DNA from 2 places in the Glycomyces sp. NPDC048151 genome. Region 1 is predicted to be linked to the other one. Evidence: riboswitches for the same ligand, from Rfam matches in the RefSeq annotation. Region 1 holds a riboswitch; the other holds the start of a gene.
What was found. A riboswitch is a leader RNA that binds a small molecule or an ion and turns the genes downstream of it on or off. The one in region 1 is predicted to bind cyclic di-AMP.

Region 1 (3,394 bases):
GCCTGCTGCCGACCGAGTTCGGGCTGAACAACTTCCAGAAACTGTTCACCGACGACAACGTGCCGTTCGCGTCGTGGTTCATGAACTCGCTGGTGATCGCGATCCCGGCGGCGTTCATCTCGATCTTCATCTCGTCGCTCGCGGCGTACGCGTTCAGCCGGTTCCGGTTCAGGGGCCGCCGCCCGATGCTCTTGTTCCTCCTGCTCATCCAGATGTTCCCGGCGTTCCTGGCCGTGGTGGCGCTGTACCTGATCTTCGGCAGCCTCGGCGAGTACTACCCGATCGTCGGCCTGAACACGAAGCTCGGCCTGATGCTGGTGTACATGGGCGGGGCGCTGGGCGTCTCGACGTGGCTGATGAAGGGCTTCTTCGACACGATCCCGAAGGAGCTGGACGAGGCGGCGACGATCGACGGCGCGACGCACGCGCAGATCTTCTTCGGCATGATCCTGCCGCTGGCGGCGCCGATCATCGCGATCTCGGGGATCCTGGCGTTCGTGGGCACGATGAACGACTTCGTGCTGGCGAGCCTGTTCCTGACCGACCGGCCGGAGATGACCCTCGCGGTGGGGTTGAAGACGCTGACGGCGGACAACTCGCCGGCGAGCTACTTCGGGATCTTCGCGGCGGGGACGCTGCTGACCTCGGTGCTCACGGTGGGCGTGTTCATGAGCCTGCAGCGCTATATCGTCTCCGGCCTGACGGGCGGAGCGGTGAAGGGCTAGCGGCTACGAGAGACCAACTGCTCGACACAACAAATCCTGTCCCCCAGGGCAGGTGAACGAAGGCCCGGATTCTGGAGAGCCTCCCTCTCCGGGGTCCGGGCCTTTTTCGTGCCTGGGGCTACCAGTGCGGGGGGCGTTCGGCGAGGAGGTCGAGGTCGCGGGCCGAGAACTCGGACTTGCGGGGGCGGCGTACGGGGGTCTCGCCCCAGCCACGGTCGGTGTCGTCGGAGGTCTGGTCCGGGAGCACGGAGAAGTCCTCGTCGAGCTCTACGGAGCGTTCGTCGTCGGAGACTGCCATGTCACCGACTGTACTTCAGGGACACCCGGCCGCGGCAACGAAGAGGCGGCCTTGGCGAAGCTTGCGAGCCATAAATTTGCCCTGAACACCCGGTGAACGGGTGTTCAGGGCCTTTCCGGGTGTGCAGGCTAGGCCTGGCCGACGAGTTCGTACCCGGCCTCGTCGACGGCTTCGCGGACGGCGTCGTCGGTGAGGGGGGTCTCGCTGGTGACGGTGACCTTGCCGGTCTCGAGGACGACGGCGACGTTCTGGACGCCGGGGAGGGCGGTGAGCTCCTGGGTGACGCTGCCGACGCAGTGGCCGCAGGTCATGCCCTTGACTTCGTAGACGGTCTCCATTGGTTCTCCTTCGGTGGGCGCGGTGGTGTTCAGGTTCTGAGCAGTCGGGCCACCGCGTCCGAGGCCTCTTTGACCTTGGCTTCGGCGGCGGTCGGGTCACCCGAGGTCTGCGCTTCGGCGACGCAGTGGGCCAGGTGGCCTTCGAGGAGGTTGAGCGCGACGGCCTGGAGCCCCTTGGTGGAGGCGGAGATCTGGGTCAGGATGTCGATGCAGTACTGGTCGTCGTCGACCATCCGCTGGATGCCCCGGATCTGGCCTTCGATGCGCTTGAGGCGGCGGGTGATGGCCGCCTTGTCGCCGTGGTACCAGTAGTGGTCGTGGCCGTCGTGCGCGGGCGAACCCTCGGTCGGCTCCGCTGTGTCGGTCGGTTCGTTCGCCATGTTCGTTTCCCTCCGGTCGCCAGTCTATACCCCTTAGGGGTATCTCGGCAACTGCTCGTCAGCTCAGTGCAGCGGCCCGTAGTATTCCGTGCCATTGTGTGAAAAATTCTCCCCCCGCCCTTGTCAAGGGCCACAAGGGCCTCTAACGTGAACCCGTCGCGTCGGAAACTCGGGGGCACCCCGCACCCGCCGAGCGGCACCGCCGAGTCGGAGGGGCACCCCAGTCCCACTGAACCGGGGAACCAGCAGTCGGCGTCCAACGCAGAGCCGACGGGGTGAATCGCGTCCCCGGGCGCGTAGGGCGACCCTTCCTTCCGCCCGAACCCGACAGCTAACCCGGTAGGCGGCCAAAGGAAGGAGCGCCTCCCTGGTGCGTACCCGGCGAATCACTGCCGCCGTCATGGCCGCAGCACTGATCCCCGTGACCGCCTCGCTGTTCACGACCTCTTCGGCGAACGCGCAGACGAGCGAGGAGATCCAGGCCGAGATCGACGAGCGCCACTCCGAGCTCGAGAAGGTCATCGAGGACTACAACGCCAAGCGCGAAGAGCTCGACGACGCCAACCGGCTCATCGCCGAGATCGAGGCCCAGCTGCCCGACCTCGAAGCGTCCACCGCCGCCGCGAACGAGGCCCTCGCCGAATACGCCGCCTCGGCGTACACCGCGGGCGACTTCGCCATGGTCAACTCCGTGCTCGCCGGCGACCCCGCCGACTTCGCCGACCGCCTGATGTACCTCGACAACCTCACCGCCGCCGAGAACGAGGCGCTGCAGGCGAACCTGACCCAGGTCCAGGAGCTCGAGACCCGCAGGACGGAACTGGAGACGCTCAAGGCGAGCGCCGACGAGATCCTCGGGGACATCGAGAAGCAGCAGGAGGAGATCGAGGACGAGATCGCCGCCCTCGAGGAGGAGTACGACGACGCGTACGCCGAGGAGAACCCCGAGCCCGACTGGGGCGACTACACCGGTTCCTCCGGCGTCGTCGACTTCGCGTACGACCAGCTCGGCGACCCGTACGTGTACGGCGCGGCCGGGCCGGACGAGTGGGACTGCTCCGGCCTCACCCAGGGCGCGTGGGGCGCGGTCGGCGTCTCGCTCTCGCACAACACCGAGATGCAGTGGAACGAGACCGCGCGTATCTCCCGCGACGAGCTCCAGGAAGGCGACCTCGTCTTCTACAACGGCCTGAGCCACGTCGCCATCTACATCGGCGGCGACCAGATCATCCACGCCCCCAACTCGACCACCGTCGTCAAGATCGCCGACATCGACATCATGGGCATCGACGGGTACGGGCGCCCCTAGCGGCAGCGGAAGCTCCCCCGGGCCCGGCGGGGCCCGGGACGCAGACTCCCCGGCGGCGGCACCGGCGGTCCCGATTGCTGACCCTGCTGCTGACCCGCAATGCGCCGATACCGCCGTCGGGGACTGATTTCATAGTAGAGAAACCCGTGCGGGCCGATCCTTCGGCCCGCACGGGTTTCGTTTCATACCAAGACGTTTCGGGGGCTACTCGACCTCGGGCGCGGTGAACTCCCAGTCGAAGCGCTCGTACCGGCCCGTGCCGCCCTTCTGCCACGGCTTCGGGCCCGTCAGCGGACGGTAGCCGATGCCCATGGCGTGCAGGCGGTCCAGATGCGCCTCGAGCC
Region 2 (3,394 bases), on a different contig from region 1:
CGCAGGAGGTGCTGGGCCACTACGCGGACGCGGCGGCGGCGCTGGCGTCGGCGGACATGGAGGCGATCGCGGAGGCGACCCGGATCGAGGGCGTGAACGTGGAGCAGGCGGTCGTGGCGACGGTGCTGGGCGAGACGGTGTTCGCGGCGCTGCGGCGCATCGCGCACGTCGCGGCCTCGGCCAGGACCCAGGCCGGGCAGGGGCCCTCGGGCACAATGGGTCCGTGAACCCGTCCGAGAAGCCCGCCCTGCGCATCGACCGCGACCCGTCACGCCCGAACCTGCTGCACCTCGTCGCTGACGAGGTCGTGCAGGCCACGGTCGACCTTGACGACCCGTCCTATCTGGATGCGGAGTACATGCAGCGGATCGCGTACCTCATCGACGCGATGGACGAGCCGAAGCGGCCGCTGCGGGCCCTGCACCTGGGCGCGGGCGGTCTCGCGATGGCCCGGTACGTGGCGGCGACCCGGCCCGGCTCCTACCAGCAGGCGGTCGAGACGAACCAGGAGCTCGTGGCGCTCGTGCGCGCCGAGGCGCCGCTGCCGCGCGGGGTGAAGGTGAAGATCCGGCACACCGACGCGCGCGAGGCCGTCGAGTCGGCGCCGGACGCGAGCTACGAGCTGATCGTCACCGACGTGTACGCGGGCGCGCGGGTGCCCGCGCACGTCACGAGCACCGAGTTCCTGCACGAGGCGCGGCGGGTGCTGCGCGCGGGCGGGCACTACGCGGTGAACCTGTGCGACGGCGGCAAGATGCAGTTCCTCAAGCCCGCGCTCGCGGCGATGGGCGCGGTGTGGGAGCACGTGGCGGTCATGGCCGAGCCCGCGGTCCTGCGCGGGCGGCGGTTCGGGAACGTGGTCGCGGTGGCCGCCGACGTCGAGCTGCCGATCGCGGCCCTGCGTCGCCGCTGCGCGGGCGCGGCCTTCCCGTGCCGGGTCTTGGAGGGCACCGAGCTGAAGGAGTACATCGGCGGCGCTCCCCCGGCGACGGACGCGACCGCGATCCAGTCCCCGCCGCCCCCGCGCTCCCTCCGCAGCTTCTGACCGCCGCCCGCGATCGCATCGCAGTCGCCCTCTCGCCGCCGTTACCGACCGCCCCCGCTGCCGCCGCCGCGATCGTGGCCCGGCCCGATGTCGCACCCTCCGGGCATCATCGAAACCGGGGGCGGTTTCGAACCCGAGCCCTCCGCGCTTCCGCGCGGCCAGTGCCGCCCGCTCGTCCCGACCGCCGCCCGGCCCACCTCCACGTGGGCCGTTCGGACAATAAACCCGCTGGATAGTGGCCCTGTCTCCCCTCGCGTCCTCACTGTCCGTTACTGGACTGTGGAGCGACTCACAGAGGACTTGGCGATGCCGGTCACCATGGGTTAGCGTCGGCGCCTGTTCCGTTCGGGTCAGCAGGGTTCCCCCAGAGACCCACCCGTCCGGACCTGCCGAGCCGCGCTCGCATGACGTCCGTTCCTCCCGGTTCCGGGCGATACACCGATGCGCGGGCCGGGGACCCAGCCGTGCCGCACCCCCCAGTTCGAACCGTGGCACACGGGGTGAATCCCGCTGCAGCGCAGCCGCAGCGGGTAGGGCGCTCTTCCCTGCCCGAACCCGACAGCTAACCCGGTAGGCGGCCGAGGAAGAAAGGCCACCTAGTGGCTCACGCCTGCTCCGCAACCGCATACCGTTCCCGAACCAGCGCCATCATCCGGCGCGTCGCCGCCTACACCGGCGTCACCGTCGCCACCGTCGGGCTCGTGACCGCCTTCGCCGGCTCACACGCCGACGCGGCCGACATCGACTACAGCACCGCGTCCGCGGCCGAGATCGAGGACTACCTCACCGATCTCGAGACCCAGCGCGACGCCTCCGCCGACAACCTCACGGACCTCCAGGCCCGCCTCGACGCGGCCCAGGCCGTCATCGACGCGGCAGCCGCCGAGTACGGCACCTCGAACGCGCAGCTCACCGTCGTCACCGCCGCGGTCGAATCCGCCGAGGACGACCTCGACGCGAAGGTCTCCACCCTCGTGGCCTACGCGCAGGAGCAGTCCGACAAGTTCGACGAGGCGCAGGACGCCGCCGAGACCGCCGAAGCGCTCACGACCGACATCACGACCGTCGAGAAGGAGATCGCGGGCCTCGACAAGCAGATCGACGAGGCCGAGAAGGCCCACGACGAAGCCGAGGCCGCCGAGGCCGAAGCCGCCGCCGCTGAGGCCGAGGCCTCCAGCGAGTCGGCTTCCTCTTCCTCTTCCTCGTCCTCCTCCGATTCCGGCTCGACCGCGGCCTACAGCGCCGACGCCGCCACGGCCGCCGTCCAGTTCGCGAAGGACCAGCTCGGCGAGTCCTACGTGTTCGGCGCCGCCGGTCCCGACACCTGGGACTGCTCCGGCCTCATCTCCGGCGCGTACGGCGTCTCCGGCATCTCGCTGACCCACTCCACGTGGGCGATGTGGGACGAGACCAGCGCGATCGACAGCAGCGACCTGCAGCCGGGCGACCTGATCTTCTACAACGGCCAGAACCACGTCGCCATGTACATCGGCGGCGGCGAGGTCATCCACGCCCCCAAGCCCGGCGACGTCGTGAAGATCACGAAGCTGGAGTACATGGGCATGTCGGTCGACGGCTACCGCCGCGTCTGACGCACCGAAGCACGACAACGACGACGACGAGCGCGGCTCGCCAGCGATGCTGGCGAGCCGCGCTCGCGTTCGTATCCGCCCCCGGTTTCGATGATGCCCGGCGGGTACGACACGGCTCGCGACCGCGCGCTCGGCGCTCGGCGCTCGGCGCTCGGCGCTCGGCGCTCGGCGAGTGAGCCTGCCCCGTCTCCGCCGCATTCGCGCAGGCACGACGGAAGGGCCGGGTACGACCGAAGGGCCGGGTACGACGGAAGGGCCGGGTACGACGGAAGGGCCGGGTACGACGGAAGGGCCGGGGCGTTCGCCCCGGCCCTTCCGCCTATGTGGTCTAGTGCTGCTTAGGCCGCTTCGGCCATGACCTGGTCGTTGGCCAGCTCCTTGAGGCGGGCCAGCGCCTGGATCTCGAGCTGGCGGATGCGCTCGCGCGACAGGTGGAACCGGTGCGCGACCTCCGTGAGCGAGTGCTCGCGGCCGTCCTCGAGTCCGTAGCGGGCCTTGACGATCCCGGCGGAGCGCTCGTCGAGGTGGTTGAGCATCATCTCGATCCGCTGGCGCTCCATCCCGGCGAGGACGACGTCCTCGGGGCTGGGCTCGTCGGAGTCGGCGACGAGGTCGCCGAGGTTGGTGTCGCCGTCGTCGCCGATCGGCGTGTCGAGCGAGACGGTGTCCTGGCTCCAGCGGATGAGCTCGTTGACCCGCTCGACCGTGACGCCGAGTGCCTTGGCGACCTGGTCGGGTTCGGGGTCGCCGCCGAGCT

Region 2: it holds a riboswitch for cyclic di-AMP, as region 1 does, so the genes downstream of both, ACGGCP_RS05330 (C40 family peptidase) here and ACGGCP_RS02400 (NlpC/P60 family protein) in region 1, are expected to answer to the same signal.

The regions. Positions count from the first base shown of each region.
Region 1 covers NZ_JBIDBB010000001.1:515,535-518,928, reverse strand. The annotation lists gene ACGGCP_RS02420 (sugar ABC transporter permease) at 1-725, shown strand, start outside; gene ACGGCP_RS02415 (hypothetical protein) at 844-1,023, opposite strand; gene ACGGCP_RS02410 (heavy-metal-associated domain-containing protein) at 1,152-1,394, opposite strand; gene ACGGCP_RS02405 (metal-sensitive transcriptional regulator) at 1,391-1,741, opposite strand; cyclic di-AMP (ydaO/yuaA leader) riboswitch at 1,932-2,103, shown strand; gene ACGGCP_RS02400 (NlpC/P60 family protein) at 2,112-3,050, shown strand; gene ACGGCP_RS02395 (beta-N-acetylhexosaminidase) at 3,255-3,394, opposite strand, start outside.
Region 2 covers NZ_JBIDBB010000002.1:404,970-408,363, forward strand. The annotation lists gene ACGGCP_RS05320 (MerR family transcriptional regulator) at 1-227, shown strand, start outside; gene ACGGCP_RS05325 (spermidine synthase) at 224-1,045, shown strand; cyclic di-AMP (ydaO/yuaA leader) riboswitch at 1,472-1,637, shown strand; gene ACGGCP_RS05330 (C40 family peptidase) at 1,645-2,637, shown strand; gene ACGGCP_RS05335 (sigma-70 family RNA polymerase sigma factor) at 2,976-3,394, opposite strand, start outside.